Regions from separate parts of the Shewanella sp. SM23 genome, predicted to be linked through region 1. Evidence: predicted binding sites of a transcription regulator. Region 1 holds the regulator's gene; each other region holds the start of a gene.
What was found. Region 1 encodes ArgR, which controls arginine synthesis, uptake and breakdown. Its sites were predicted from a motif close to ANTGAATANNTATTCANT; they were not measured.
Positions count from the first base shown of each region.

Region 2: argC (N-acetyl-gamma-glutamyl-phosphate reductase) is a predicted target of ArgR. The motif match lies at 1,807-1,824, and genes of this name have one in related genera.
Region 3: L5L98_RS08980 (YjiH family protein) is a predicted target of ArgR. The motif match lies at 2,702-2,719, and genes of this name have one in related genera.

Region 1 is NZ_JAKKRM010000004.1:194,381-199,851, reverse strand. Features, by position in the region: gene L5L98_RS07370 (Dyp-type peroxidase) at 1-685, shown strand, start outside; gene L5L98_RS07365 (LysR family transcriptional regulator) at 758-1,660, opposite strand; gene L5L98_RS07360 (NAD(P)-dependent oxidoreductase) at 1,767-2,399, shown strand; gene argR (transcriptional regulator ArgR) at 2,547-3,017, opposite strand; gene mdh (malate dehydrogenase) at 3,312-4,247, shown strand; gene L5L98_RS07345 (thiol-disulfide oxidoreductase DCC family protein) at 4,351-4,749, opposite strand; gene folM (dihydromonapterin reductase) at 5,003-5,471, shown strand, end outside.
Region 2 is NZ_JAKKRM010000008.1:3,963-9,433, forward strand. Features, by position in the region: gene ppc (phosphoenolpyruvate carboxylase) at 1-1,434, opposite strand, end outside; gene argC (N-acetyl-gamma-glutamyl-phosphate reductase) at 2,058-3,038, shown strand; gene argB (acetylglutamate kinase) at 3,070-3,852, shown strand; gene L5L98_RS11605 (ornithine carbamoyltransferase) at 3,865-4,770, shown strand; gene L5L98_RS11610 (argininosuccinate synthase) at 4,830-5,471, shown strand, end outside.
Region 3 is NZ_JAKKRM010000005.1:199,393-204,863, reverse strand. Features, by position in the region: gene L5L98_RS08995 (peptidase U32 family protein) at 1-419, shown strand, start outside; gene L5L98_RS08990 (U32 family peptidase) at 457-1,344, shown strand; gene L5L98_RS08985 (hypothetical protein) at 1,381-2,094, opposite strand; gene L5L98_RS08980 (YjiH family protein) at 2,801-4,159, shown strand; gene L5L98_RS08975 (hypothetical protein) at 4,684-5,471, opposite strand, start outside.

The DNA of each region.
Region 1 (5,471 bases):
TTTCCCTGCGATGCAAGTGGGCAGTCGTGAAGCACCTGCAATTGAATATGATTTATTCGTGCATATTCGCAGTGATCGTTACGATATTCTGCATTTAGTGGCTAATGAAATCAGCCAAATGTTTGAAGATTTAGTGGAGTTAGTTGAAGAAGAGCGTGGCTTTAGATTTATGGATAGCCGTGATTTGACTGGTTTTGTCGATGGTACCGAAAACCCTAAGGGGCGTCACCGCCAGGAAGTGGCACTTGTGGGTGATGAGGATCCTGAGTTTAAGGGTGGCAGCTATATTCATGTGCAAAAGTATGCCCATAACTTGAGTAAGTGGCATAGATTACCAGTTAAAAAACAAGAGGATATTATCGGCCGTACTAAGCAAGATAATATCGAGTATGAATCTGAAGATAAGCCACTGACCAGCCATATCAAGCGCGTTAATCTTAAAGATGCCGATGGTAAGTCAATGGAGATCCTGCGTCAGAGTATGCCCTATGGTTCGCTGAAGGAGCAGGGATTAATGTTTATCTCTAACTGCCGCACGCCAGAACATTTTGAAAAGATGCTGCATAGCATGATGTTTGGTGATGGCGAAGGCAATCATGATCACTTGATGCATTTTACTAAGGCGATGACAGGTTCATCTTTCTTTGCCCCCGCACTGGATTTTATGCTGCAGTTCGACGAATAAGCTTTCTATAATCAAGCCGGATTAGCATCAATCGAGACGCACTTAAGCTAACGCCTAAGTGCGTTTTTTATGCTAATGCGCGGGAACCCATTTTTTGATATCGAGCTGCCATTGCAGGGCGGTGAAATCGATAAAAGCGCGCACTAGATTTTGCTGATAACTGCGGGACAAATATACCGCCCACAAGGTTTGGCCTGGTGTCGTAAATTCGGGTAGGACTTCTTTGAGTTGACCACTGGCAAGGTATTGGTTAGCTAAGTCACAGGGTAAACGCACTATGCCATGTCCACGTAGCGCCGCACTGACCAACACTCCCATATCGTTAGCCCTAAGATTCCCTGTAACTTTGACGTGCTCGGCTTGCAGTTCTTTTAGAAAAGGCCAGTTTTGTTGCGCTGAGTGTATGAGGCAGTTGTGGGCCAGCAGATCAATGGGTTCGAGGAGTGGCGTTGCGCTATCAAGATAGCTCGGCGCCGCGCAAAGTACTGCATCTATGGTCATCAAACGCCGAGCTATGAGATTCTCATCGGGCTGCTCGGTATAACGTAGCGCCACGTCGACTCTCTCATCTACCAATTGCGCAAAACTGTCCGACATCACCAGTTGAATGTTGACCTTAGGATGAATTTTAATAAAGCGATCGACGACATCAAACAGACTGTGCTGCCCAAGGCCAATAGGCGTAGCGATACGAATACTGCCTACCAGTTCACTGTTATGGCTGTGGGCACGGCTCTCCATGGCCGCAACTTCACTTAAGATCCGCTGGCAAAATTGTAGTGCTTCCTCACCCTGCAAAGTCAAGCTGGCGCTGCGCGTGGTGCGGTGTAATAAGCGTAAACTCAACCACTGCTCCACTTCTTGAATATGACGGGAAACCTGCAGGCGGCTGAGGTCTAAATGTTCGGCAGCTTTGGTAAAGCTGCCACAGTTTGCGACTTCGACGAAACTGCGTATTGCGGCAATTTTATCCACATTAGTATCCTATATTGAAACAATCATGCTCAATTATTGATGTTTATTAGGTGAAAAACTGCAAGTAAACTGGTTCCAATGTAAATCATCTGAGTGAGACAATGAAATGAAAATCGCAATTTTAGGTGCAACGGGTTGGATCGGTGGTGCAATTTTAAAAGAAGCACAGAGTCGTGGACATCAAGTGACAGCGTTAGTGCGTGATCCAAGCAAGTTATCCGTGGCTGATGTGGCAGTACGTGCCGTGGATTTAGAGCAGCCATTGGTCGCCGATACCTTTGCTGGCGTAGATGTCGTGATTGCCGCCGTTGGTGGCCGCGCCCAACAAAATCATGGTCTAGTGGCGAGTACGGTTCAGCATTTACTGGATGTGCTGCCTAACGCTAACGTGCCACGTTTATTGTGGGTCGGTGGTGCTGGGAGTTTAGAAGTGGCGCCGGGTGTGACGCTGGTCTCTAGTCCAGATTTCCCAGCAGCATATAAAGATGAGGCGTTAGCTCAGGGTGAAGCTTTGCAGGTATTCCGTGCGGCGCAAACGGCAATCAATTGGACCTTTGTGAGCCCAGCCGCTGAGATTTATCCCGGTGAGAGTGAAGGTCCATATCGCCTTGGTGGCGACAGCTTCTTTACCGATGCTAATGGTCAAAGCCGTATCTCTGTAACCGATTACGCAAAAGCCATGGTAGATGAAGCCGAAAAGGGCGCTCACCCAAACCAGCGCATCAGTGTGGCTTACTGATATCGTTATAGTTGAGTTAGATATTGTGAGTTAGATATTGTGCTGGAATGTGTAACGTAATCGGGACAATGGCCAAATAACCAGCGCTATATTGCACTTCAAAATGTACAGATAAAATAGAACAGGTCAGCTCACTGACCTGTTTTTTTATTCTGCGTAATTGAATAAAGATTTGATGGTTTCTAAGGTATCGGCGATATCTTGGATGCTCGATGGGCAAATAAAGATAGTGTCATCACCGGCAATCGTACCCAAAATGCCTTCTGGTTTACCGATAGAATCCAACAAGCGGGCAATCAGCTGCGCGGCACCTGGGCTAGTTCGCACGACGATCATAGCTTGGTTGTGATCGACGTCGAGTACCAAATTCTTCAGTGGGCTACCCGCGGTGGGTACGCCTAATTCGGCTGGTAAGCAATACACCATCTCTTGCTTAGCGTTGCGAGTCCGCACTGCGCCGAACTTGCTGAGCATGCGTGACACTTTCGATTGGTTAATATTACCAAAGCCTTCAGCTTGCAAGGCGGTGACGATTTCACTCTGAGAGCCAAAGCGCTCTTCTTTTAAAATCGACTTAAAAATTCTAACAAGGTCATCCTGATTCTTGGTCGTTTGCATAATATTATTATTCGTTATTCAAAAAAACAGGCCCATTTTGAATATTTTTAGAAAAATTGTCAACAAATAACCAGATTGGTTGAATAAAAATTCACTAAGCCCCAGTGGTTAAGCGTTTGTAGGGGGCGTAAAAATCCCAATTTGAGTAATTGTTCTACATTGCTTCTACGTTATTCCGGAATTCTTTTGTCCCACGACTAAGGGATAATTGAAATTGTTGTGACATTCCAGTAATGTGACGCCAACGCAAATTAGATCCATGTCACACATATCCGAGAAATAACGGAGATAACTATGAAAGTTGCTGTACTTGGTGCTGCTGGTGGTATCGGCCAGGCTCTTGCCCTACTGTTAAAAACTCAATTGCCTGCGGGTTCACAATTGTCTCTATATGATATCGCACCGGTAACTCCGGGTGTTGCGGTTGACTTGAGCCACATTCCAACTGCTGTTGAAATCAAAGGTTTTGCTGGTGAAGATCCAACGCCTGCCCTCGTGGGTGCTGACGTTGTTCTAATTTCTGCTGGTGTTGCGCGTAAGCCTGGTATGGATCGTTCTGATCTGTTCAATATCAATGCGGGTATCGTTCGCAACCTGATCGAAAAAGTAGCGGCAACTTGCCCTACGGCTTTGGTTGGCATTATCACTAACCCAGTCAACACGACCGTAGCTATCGCTGCAGAAGTGATGAAAAAAGCGGGTGTTTACGATAAGAACCGTCTGTTCGGTATCACGACATTAGACGTGATCCGCTCTGAAACTTTCATCGCCGAATTAAAAGGCCTGAACGTTGCTGACGTTAAAGTGAATGTGATCGGCGGCCACAGCGGCGTGACTATTCTGCCATTACTGTCTCAAGTTGAAGGCGCGACTTTCACTGACGAAGAAGTGGCAAGTTTGACGACTCGCATCCAAAACGCGGGTACAGAAGTGGTTGAAGCTAAAGCCGGTGGCGGAAGCGCGACTCTGTCTATGGGTCAAGCGGCTTGCCGTTTCGGTCTGTCTCTGGTTCGTGGTCTGCAAGGCGAAGCTAACATCGTTGAATGCGCCTATGTTGACGGCGGCAGCGAGCATGCTGAATTCTTCGCACAACCTGTGCTGTTAGGCAAAAACGGTATTGAAAAAGTACTGCCTTACGGTGAAGTGAGTGCATTCGAAGCTAACGCTCGTGATTCTATGTTAGATACGCTGAAAGGCGATATCAAACTAGGCGTTGATTTCGTTAAATAATCTTTCGGATAATCTTTTTAGATTATGACGAATTAAAAACGGAGCCATTGAGCTCCGTTTTTTTATGCCTGGGTTTTACATTTTACCAGGCGAATTCAGTCGATCAGCGGCGCTTAGTGGGAATTTGGCAGTTATCATCGCAGCGGGCTTTGCCCGTCAGTAAATAAGAGATGCGATATCTGTTTTTTGCGAATCTGAGATAGCACCAATCGGCCACAGTTTTAATCACGGGCAGGCGTAATAGTTGGATCCAAGCGCGTGTTCCTGTCAGTGCCCACGCTTTGCAAGTGACATCTAACCCGAGTAACACTTCGCCCGTTGCGGTTTCGCCATGGAGAATCGTATTAGCGTAGTCTCTATCGATATGGCTGAAGCGCTTACTAAAGTCTGGCGCATTTAAATCCTCAAGCGCAATCAAGTTCTTCGGATCGCGCGCTTTCAGTTGACGCATTTCGGCGCTACATAATGGACAATTTCCATCGTAAAAAATCCGCAGTTCCATCGGTATTACCTCTGATGACTTGATCACAATACTTGAAGTGAGTACTCAAGCTTGGTTTTCTTCTACCCTATACGCAGAATAAAGGGTTTTAGATCGCAGCTGATTAAAATCTAATGTGTGTCTCATTTGGCTTTTTATTAGGTTAAATTCAAACGAGTACAGTAACATCTTGGTTATTCATCAGTTTAACTTGATTACATATATTTCAGTGAACAAGGTAAAACCTGACCAATAACGACTCAAAAGGATAGGTATGACATCTCCCATCATAATCACAGGCGTGGGTAAACGCATAGGTTACGCCTTAGCCAAACATTTTCTCGCCCAAGGTCAGCAGGTGATTGGTACTTATCGCAGCCATTACGACAGTATCGATGAGCTTAACGCCTTAGGCGCAACTCTGTATCCCTGCGATTTTTATGACGATGCCCAAGTGCGCTCCTTAATTGATGAGTTAACTCAACAGCCTCAAGTTCGCGCCATTATTCACAATGCTTCGGACTGGCTGCCTGATCCTGTTCTTACAAAGAATGAGCCTTTAAAGAGTACCACTTTTGCGCCGAGCCAAGTGCTGCAGCGCATGATGCAAGTGCATGTGAGCGTACCCTATCAGTTGAACTTGGCCTTAGAGGCGCAGCTACGTGCGGCTGCTGGCGATGAAATCGGCGGCAGTGATGTGATTCATATTACTGACTATGTGGCAGAGAAGGGCAGTCAGAAGC
Region 2 (5,471 bases), on a different contig from region 1:
GGATCCGAGTGCTTTTGCCGGATGTTTAGCAATCAAACGACAGGTATTAAGCACTTCGGCCACATCGGCCGAGGGTTGCCAGTTACTTGGGATCAGTGGACGACGGTTGCTGAGTTCACGTAATAAGAAGGCTTGCTTCTCAGTCTCGTCCCAATGGTTGAAATCACCCATGCCGAGATAGCGAGTTAACTCGGCGAGCACATCGCTGTGACGGCTGGCATCTTGGCGAATGTCGAGCCTGAGCATATGAATGCCAAAGCAGGCGAGACGGCGGAGAATGTCGAGCAATAAACCGTTGGCGATTAAGCGCATACCGCAGTCGGTTAAACTCTTATAGAGCATTTCTAGCGGCGCTTTGAGATCGCTTTCTTGCCAAATCAGGCTCGACTTATCGACTTCAGGATTGTGGCCTTCGATGCGCGCATTTAAATAATCTATGGTGTCACGCAGTCTTTGACGAATAGATCGCAGCACGTGTCGGTAAGGTTCGCAGCTGTTATTGGTATAAGCCTTTAACTCATCATTGGCTTCTTCCATCGACAGTTCACCGACCAGTAGGACTATGTCTTTTAAGAATAATCTGGCGGCAGCATGGCGGTTACGATCGAGCACCTCTTGGGTGACTTTTGCGGTAACAAACGGGTTGCCGTCGCGATCGCCGCCCATCCAGCTTGAAAAGCGCACTGGCGCGATATCAATCGGTAATTGCTGCCCTGTGCGTTGCTGCACTCGATCGTTAAGTTGTCTTAAGAAGTCAGGCACCGCATGCCAGAGTGACTCTTCAATGGTGGATAATCCCCAGCGAGCCTCATCTACTGGAGTTGGGCGCTCGCGGCGGATCTCATTGGTGTGCCATATTTGCGCGATTAATTGGCGCAGGCGCAGATTGATCTGTTGACGTTCTCTATCCGATAGTTGGTCGTTTTCTTGCTCTGTTAAGCAGTCGACAATGGCGGCGTATTTTTGGATCAGGGTGCGACGGGAAATTTCAGTGGGGTGCGCTGTTAGCACCAGATCGATATCCAGTGTTTTTAGACAGTCGAGCATTTTAGCTTGGTCGACACGACCATTGAGCATGCGGCCTAGGAGTTGTTCCACTGGGTCTGGCACGCAGACAAGTTCGTCGCAATTACGACTGATAGTATGAAATTGCTCGGATAAGTTAGCTAAGTTAAGAAATTGGTTAAAAGCTTTTGCAAAAGGGACTAATTCTTCGTCTGGCAAAGCTGTCAGTAACTCGAGCATTTGCTCTCTGGCGGCTTGATCGCCTCGGCGTGAGTCTTTGGCAAGCTTACGGATCTGTTCAACCTTCTCAAGAAAAGAGTCCCCAAGATGGGTACGCATAGTATCGCCAAGGATTTGGCCTAACATACTCACGTTCGATCTTAATGACGCATACATATCTGTCATATTGTCTGCCATGGTTACTGACATAGTTACTCCGAATAGAAAAACATGAAAATTCCGCTGTGCATTTAGCCCGTTAGCACAATACCTATCACTTGGGGCTATGGTCAACAGCAGAACTTATAACTTATACGACTGGCTTATCCGATATGCAACCAATCACGGTATTTGATGAAGAATATTCAATAGAAATGCGAAGTCACGCAATATTTTTTGATGATTAGTGCAAGTGAATATGAAGTGCATCATTTTATGCTTTGCAGACATGTATCTTAGCTGTTAATGAAAAGGACTGATTTTGACTCATGTTGACCCTGGATAACTGTGTTATTAACGAGTTAGCTGAATGGGAACTGTGTCTTCGATATCCTAATTTGAGCTTAAAAGATGAAAATAAATTAAAAATATATATTCACATATATTGCATAAGTAGATCTTTGTGGTAGTCTAGCCATCAGTTGAGATGAGTCACCTCTTGTGACCTGTAGAGTGAATATCATGATGCACAGTATTAGCCTGACAGTGAATAAAATAACAACCTATTACGATTTCCTGCGACGATAGTCTTGTCATCATAGATATGCGCGGTTGCGTGTAAGCTATTCATCTACTCTTTAAGTTTCTTTGATTCGGTTAATAAGACAAAAAACATGAAAAATATCGCCATTATTGGTGCCAGTGGTTACACAGGCGCGCAACTGACCGCTTTAATCCATGCAGAAGCAGATCTGACGATTCAGGGTTTGTATGTTTCTGAAAACAGTTTAGATAAAGGTAAACCTTTAGCGGATTTGTATCCTAGCTACAGCCATATCGCATTAACGCTGTCGCCATTGTCCGATGAAGCTAAGGCAAAAATCGTTGCCGAAGCCGATGCTGTGGTGCTCGCGACTGAGCACTCGGTGAGCCTGCATTTAGCGGCTTGGTTTTATAGCCAAGGGTTAGCGGTATTCGATTTAAGCGGTGCCTATCGTTTCAGTGATGTGGCGCAATATCCGAAGTGGTATGGCTTTGAGCATGAATATCCTGAAGTTTTAGCCAAAGCCGTGTATGGCCTTGCCGAATGGAATGCTAAAGAAATCGCTGCGACTAAAATGATTGCCGTGCCAGGTTGTTACCCGACTGCATCGTTGACAGCATTAAAACCGCTAGCGAGTTTACTGACATCGGCTTATCCGGTTATCAATGCCGTGAGCGGCGTAACAGGGGCGGGCCGTAAAGCGCAGTTACATACCAGTTTTTGTGAAGTGAGCCTGACACCTTACGGCGTATTAGGCCACAGACATCAACCCGAAATCGCCACTCAGCTTGGTCAAGAAGTGATATTTACCCCGCATCTTGGCAACTTTAAGCGTGGCATTTTAGCGACTATTACCGTGCAGCTAAAACCAGGCACTACGACTGCCGATGTGGCAGCGGCCTATAGCGTATATGACCAGGCGCCATTGGTCACCGTGAAGCATAATCAGTTCCCTAAAGTGGACGATGTGGTACTGACACCTAACTGCCACTTAGGTTGGAAGTTTGATGAGAATAGCGGTTACTTAGTGGTAGCCAGTGCCATCGATAACTTGATGAAAGGTGCTGCCAGCCAAGCGCTGCAATGCATAAAGATTCATTTTAACCTTTAATTGTTCATCCTTATTTAAGAGAGTCGTCAAGATGTCTACAAACAACTCAGTATTAGTGCTTAAAGTGGGCGGCGCGCTGCTGCAATGTGAAATGGGGATGGCGCGATTGATGGATACGGCTGCGGCTATGTTAGCCAATGGTCAGAAAGTGTTGATGGTACATGGCGGCGGCTGTCTGGTGGATGAGCAGTTAGCAGCAAACGGTATGGAAACCGTCAAGTTAGAAGGTTTGCGTGTGACTCCGCCTGAGCAAATGCCGATTATTGCCGGCGCATTGGCGGGCACTTCGAACAAAATTCTTCAAGGCGCAGCGACTAAGGCTGGCATTGTGAGTGTGGGCATGAGCCTTGCCGATGGCAATACTGTTTCGGCTAAGATTAAAGATGAGCGTTTAGGCTTAGTGGGCGAAGTCACACCAAACGATGGCACTTATCTTAAGTTTATCCTCGAGCAAGGTTGGATGCCGATTTGTAGCTCCATCGCCATGATGGACGATGGCCAAATGCTTAACGTCAATGCAGACCAAGCGGCAACGGCATTAGCCAAATTAGTGGGCGGCAAGTTAGTGCTACTGTCGGATGTTTCTGGGGTGCTTGATGGTAAAGGCCAGCTCATCCACAGTTTAAATGGCAAGCAGATAGCAGACCTTGTTAAGCAAGGTGTGATCGAAAAAGGAATGAAGGTCAAAGTTGAAGCTGCGCTCGAAGTAGCACAGTGGATGGGGCAGGCGGTACAAGTTGCCTCGTGGCGTGATGCAAGCCAATTAATCGCATTAGCAAAAGGTGAAGCAGTAGGAACACAAATCCAACCATAAGTGGAGTAGGTTATGAAGCATTTACTATCGATAAAAGACTTAACCCAGCAGCAGTTACTGGATCTAATTGCCTTGGCAAAAACGATCAAAGCCAATCCGGCTGAGTATCGTCATGCGCTGGATGGCAAGAGTGTGGTGATGTTATTTGAAAAGCCCTCACTCAGAACACGCGTTAGCTTTGATATCGGTATTAATAAGCTCGGTGGCCACTGTTTATACCTAGACCAGCAAAATGGTGAACTGGGAAAGCGGGAATCGGTTGCTGACTTTGCTTCTAACCTGTCCTGTTGGGCCGACGCAATTGTGGCGAGAACCTATTCACACACCACTATCGAACAATTAGCCGAGTTCGGCTCAGTGCCCGTGATCAATGCGCTGTCGGATCTTTATCATCCTTGCCAAGCCTTAGCTGACTTTTTAACTCTGGCAGAGCAGTTTGAGGATGTCAGTAAAGCTAAATTAGCTTATGTTGGTGATGGTAATAATGTCACTAACTCGCTGATGTACTGTGCGGCTATTCTCGGTGCCACCATGACAGTGATCTGCCCAGCGGGTCACTTTCCTGATGGCTACGTAGTGGCAGAAGTGCAAGAGCTCGCCAAACGATATGGCGGCAAGATAGTGCTGACCTCAGATATCGATGCGATTGAAGGTCACGACGCTATTTATACTGATACTTGGATTTCAATGGGCGATCCAACGCCTTTGTCGGATATCAAAGCGAAGTTTGCACCATACCAAGTAAACAAAGCTTTGATGGCGAAAGCGGGCGCTAACTTCTTTATGCATTGTTTGCCCGCCCACCGTGGTGTAGAAGTAACAGATGAAGTGATGGACGGTGCAGGATCCTTAATTCTGCAACAAGCCGAAAATCGGATGCATGCCCAAAATGCGGTACTGGTAACCTTATTTAGTTAAATTAACCCTGTTTAGCAGCCTGTTTTCTCCTTGAGAGAAACGAGTCATAGGAATTTAAGATGTCTATCGAGATAAAAAATACTGGCGTGAAAAAAGTGGTTTTAGCCTATTCAGGTGGTCTAGATACCTCGGCCATTATTCCTTGGTTAAAAGAAAACTACGATAACTGTGAAATCATCGCATTCTGCGCCGACGTTGGCCAAGGCGAAGAAGAGCTGGTTGGCTTGACTGAAAAAGCCTTAGCTTCAGGTGCTTCTGAATGTCATATCGTCGATCTAAAAGAAGAATTCGTTAAAGACTATATCTACCCAACGATTGCGAGCGGTGCGATTTACGAAGGCACTTATTTACTCGGTACGTCAATGGCGCGTCCTATTATTGCTAAAGCGCAGGTTGAAGTGGCTCGTAAAGTGGGCGCCGATGCTCTGTGTCACGGTTGTACCGGCAAAGGTAACGACCAAGTGCGTTTCGAAGGTTGCTTCGCCGCATTAGCACCTGATTTAAAAGTGATTGCACCATGGCGTGAATGGACTATGCAGAGCCGTGAAGATCTGCTGGCCTATTTAGCTGAACGTGACATCAAGACGTCAGCGTCAGCGACTAAAATCTATAGCCGTGATGCCAACGCTTTCCATATTTCCCATGAAGGTGGTGAGTTAGAAGATCCATGGAACGAGCCAAGCAAAGGCGTATGGACACTG
Region 3 (5,471 bases), on a different contig from region 1:
ACGTACGCTGGCAAGAAGAAGGGCAGAACAGATTAACCCGGCTCAACGATGTGTTAATTGATAAATCGGCCCTCGACGAACAAATGGGTTATCCAGTGGTATGCAAAGGCCGTTACATCACAGCAGATCAAGATTCGCCGCAATATTTACTCGAATCACCAACCAGTTTGAATACCTTAAGCTTACTTCCAGAGCTAGCCAAGGCTGGCATAGTGTCGCTGAAAATCGAAGGACGTCAACGCAGCCCCGCCTATGTTGAACAAGTCACTCGAGTATGGCGTCAAGCCATAGACACCTATCTAAATAATCCAGCGCTGTACTCACAAAGCCAAAATCAGCCCCATTGGGAACAAGCCCTAGCGAAAGTATCCGAGGGTCAGATCACTACGCTTGGCGCCTACGAGCGCGATTGGCAATAAAAGGTAAATAGAGAGCAAGATTGACAAAGGACACCTTATGAAGATTTCCCTAGGACCACTGTTGTATTGCTGGCAGAAACAGCAAGTCGCTGACTTTTACCAGCAAGTCGCCGCCAGTCAAATTCCCTTAGTGTATTTAGGTGAGGCGGTTTGTAGCCGCAGACGCGAACTCAAGTGGGGCGATTATCTAGAGCTGGCGCAAATGCTCAAGCAGGCGGGTAAAGAAGTCGTGCTTTCAACGCTGGCCTTAATCGAAGCGCCATCTGAATATACTGAGCTCAAACGCCAGGTCGATAACGGTGAATTTATCGTCGAAGCAAACGATATGGCGGCAGTGTATCTTGCTAAAGAGCGTAAGTTACCCTTTGTCTGCGGCGCGAGTATCAATAACTACAATCGTGCTAGTTTAGACATCTTGCAGCGGTTTGGAATGCAAAGATTTGTCATGCCAGTGGAGCTATCTAAGGCTTGGTTACAACAAGTGATTCAAGAGCAGCCATCATTTGAGGTGGAAGTGCTCGGCCACGGCTATTTACCACTCGCCCATTCAGCGCGCTGCTTTACCGCTAGACACAAACAGCTCACGAAAGATCATTGCGAAACGGTGTGCCGTGAATACAGTAAAGGACTACTCGCGCAAACCCAAGAGCAGCAGCCTTTACTCAGACTCAATGGAATTCAAACCCAATCCGCTAGCTGTTTAGATTTACGCAGTGAAATAGCGGCAATGACACAGATGGGGGTCGATGTGTTTCGAGTATCACCCAGTAGTCTTGACTGCATCACTAAAGCCAATGCTTTGGTTGATACGATTCAAGCGACTAAAAATACTCAGGATTTCTCAATGAATAGCAACCTTGATATAACCCAGTGCAACGGTTATTGGTTTGGTGAAGCGGGCCTTGCTGTGCATGTGAATCCATAGCCTAGAGCTGAAGATAAGTCTAAATTCAAAGATAACTCAGCCAATGATTTTGGGATCTTGGCTGAAGCTTAACTGGCTAAAAAGCAGCACACTTGTCCAACACAATAAACTTCCCAGTCCAATCCATTCTAGTAGGGCTGGCCACCACAAAGTAGGACGCGGCAGTTGCAATACCATCTCCTGATAAAACGGTCTATCGCCTTCGGTCAAACCTAAATTGAGCTGTGGTGCATACAGAAACGTCAACATGCTACATAAGACTATTAACGCCAACAACCCAGTCCAACGGCCAAAGTTAGACTTGCCGAAACAGACCAAGGCTAAGTAGAAAATCGCACTCAAACTCCCCAGATAGAAAAACCATTTCAGCCCAAGAACATGCAAGTGATACACGTTCACCGGAAATAATCCCACGCTCGCTAAAGCCAGAAAAGTGAGAGCCAAACTGATAAAGAAAGGGTATCCCCAGCAAGAAGTCACCTGCTGCAAAGAAGACAAACAATAGAAAACGAGGCTTAAACTGCCAAAAAACAACCCACCGTTGAGAATGACAGCGAAAGACGAATGACCATAAGTCCCTAATTCACTTAGGGTGTGATTCAAAAAATTGAAGCGATGGAATTCAGAATCATCGAACCCCAAAACAGTAATAACAATGCCAATTAAAAGCCCAAAGATCCCCAAAAAACCAAACTTAATGGCCAGTGTTGAGCCGCCTTTAATCGTAACCTTCTGTACTTTTGCGATCATGAATACTAGAGCTGGATGGGAGTAATACTAACTTACATGGAAATGAGAAGATTTAAAGCGGCGGGTATCCGCTTTATGAATAATATTTTTACTTTCATCGTTATTTGCGACTTTTTAGTCAATCACAAAAGCATCAAGATAATGGAGAAGGTCACTTTTAGAGATAAGTCGATTTAAAGGCTTATCGCATAAAAATGTGTCCTAGTGCCCAAGGCTCCTTAACATTACCGCGATATGCACAACAGGTTCTCGCCAATGCTATATAGCCAGAGTTATCTCTATTGCACTTTCAAATCGAACAGAAAACCAGCCAACATGGCGGTAGCGCTAAAGTTACTGATGTTTTTTTGTGCAAAAATAACATCTAGAGAGTTTCACACACATCAGCAAACAAGTAATTAACCAGTCGTTAACCCACCTAAGGCAAATGATTGTAAGGCTATGTTTAATAATGCCTTTACAGCAATGCACGCCAATATAACCACTCTTAATTTATCGACAACTGAAGTAAAATAACTATGCTGTTTTGCTGCTTATATCAAACTAACTAGCGAATCGTTTTACATAGAGAAGCTAAGCGAGTAATCTTCCCCATTCTCGTTTTTGAGTTGAATTTAAATGCACCTTAATTAGCGTCGACAGCTTGTTACGTGCGGCTATTTATTCAAATTTACCATGTACGACTCGTACTTTAAGGTGTACAACATTGGCTACTGAAAATAAAAACCGAAACATTAAGACGATACTCACCTTTATCGTCCCTTCGCTGATTGGTCTGTTGTTATTTATGACCCCTATCAGCTACAACGATGCGATCACAATTCCTATCGCTATCATATCTAAAGCACTGCAAGGCGCATTGAGCGGTGTGCTAACCCTCATAGTGACTATTATTGTTGTGACTACGGCGCTGGCCTCTTTACTGTCAAAAGTGTTTAAGCCCACATTTGTTAGCCAAAATCACTTCCTTAATGGTTTATTGAATGTCAGCCCTATGTGGTTGACGACTCGGATCTTAGGTGCAGTGTTTATCGTACTGACTTACTTAGGTTTAGGTCCAGAGATCATCAACTCCTCGAGCACTGGCGCATTAGTCTTAAACGACTTATTACCTGTGTTGTTCTCGGTATTTATCTTTGCAGGTATGTTACTGCCGCTGCTGCTGAACTTCGGCCTACTCGAGCTCTTTGGCACACTCTTAACGAAAGTCATGCGTCCCGTGTTCAATCTACCGGGTCGTAGCGCTATCGATTGTATGGCCTCATGGTTAGGTGATGGCAGTGTCGGTATTTTGCTGACCAGCAAACAATACGAAGCCCGTTTTTATACCCAGAGAGAAGCCGCAGTTATTGGTACAACCTTCTCGGCGGTATCGATTACCTTCAGCTTAGTGGTGATCTCACAAGTTAAGTTAGAGCATATGTTTGTGCCCTTTTATTTGACTGTGTGCCTCGCGGGTTTTGCCGCCGCTGTGATTGTGCCTAAGTTGCCACCATTATCGTGGAAGAAAGACAACTACATAGATGACACACCACGCATGCCAGATGATGAGCTGATCCCTGCTGGACATGGCGCCTTATCTTGGGGCTTTGATAAAGCCTTAGAAAAAGCCGCCAGTGCCGGTGGCATAAAAGCGGTCTTAAATGAAGGCATTAAAAACGTTGTCGATATGGTATTTGGCATTATCCCTGTGGTAATGGCCATTGGTACGCTGGCACTGATTATTGCCGAGCACACGCCCATCTTTAACTATCTTGGTATGCCGTTTATTCCATTACTCGAATTACTGCATATTCCAGAAGCCACTGAAGCCTCTAAAACAATCGTGGTCGGTTTTGCGGATATGTTTATTCCGTCAATCCTTGCCAGCTCAATTGAATCAGATATGACCCGCTTTGTAATTGCAGCCTTATCTGTGACTCAGTTGATCTATATGAGTGAAGTCGGTGCACTGCTTATCGGCAGTAAAATTCCCGTCAACTTCGTTGAGCTTTTCGTGGTGTTTATTCTACGCACCTTAGTGACACTACCTGTTATCGCAGGTGTAGCCCATTTATTGTTCTAACATTACGCTAGTTTGGGCCTAACGTAGGTTTTAATGTAAGTCCAACAAACGTTCTAAAAAAGGGGAGTCAGATTAACTGACTCCCCTTTTTGCACTAACTCATACACAAACTGACCGTTTTGATTATATAGCGTGACTTAATCGTACAATCTCCACTCGACACCACACAACTCACTTTTGGACAGAAATATGTTGGAAAGTAGTGTTTGGGGAGCAGTAACTTCAGTTGTTAGAAGTTTAGCGTTTACGGGTATCCACTCGCACAGGCTTGCCATGGCATTCGCTCGTCGACTCGCAGCCAGTCCGTCCTTGGATGCTCGACCGCCCCGTCCATGGGGCGGACGGTCGTCTCGCTAATCACCATGGCGCACCTTTCGAGCATTCGCGTAATCTGTAGATTTAAAAGCGTTACGCAGCACGCTTTGGGACATTTTCGAGTTAAAGCCTTAACTCTAACTCGTCATTTTCGGATTAAAAATTCTATGGGTTAACGCCCGCTTAATAGGCGCGAGCTTGCGAGCGTCCTAATTGACGCGCTTGTTAGAATTAAACTCTTCGTCAAAATCTGTAAACCCTTTGTTTAGAAGTATAGAATGTAAATTTTCCATATCTTTTTCACTTAAGGGGACATCTGCCTTTCCTTCATTTTTTCTTAAATCCAGCCTTTCATACAAGGCATCATCTACGCTTTTCCAGTATTCACAGTTCTCCTGCTCTGGAGTTCGTACAATACAGCAGTACTTACTATGAGGTTCGCCATTAACTGGATAATGATGAATGGATTCACTTAACCAATAGAGCTTAGAGTCCAATGTAACAACCCAAGTTTCTTGGTTTTTTCCATCAAACAATTCCTCCGAAAATATTAAAGCTGACTTTCCATACTTTAAGTCTTGAACTCCATTAAAAACATTAATGAGGTGTTTTTTAGGGTTAGTATGACGATCTAAGAAGTTATCTTTTATGTCTTGGATTCTATCCTTTAATTCCTGACTGTAATGCTCTTTTTTTGTGCTAAAACAATATTTAGCTATTTCTGCCTCTACTGCACTTAACATATCAATATCGTTGCATACCGAATCCATATAAATATTGAATTTTTCAAGACCTGTTCGGTTGCCATACTTACTATCTATAATATGAATTTGAATTAGGGAATAATAGGAAATTGAATGCAAATATTGCTCACCGATTGGCAATTCATCAAATTTCAGCTTTCTTGGTTCTTCTTGTTCAATTTCTGAGTCTCTAGTAGCAGTTGGGTGATCTACCATTTGAGGACAAAATATTGATAGAAACACCTCGAACAGCT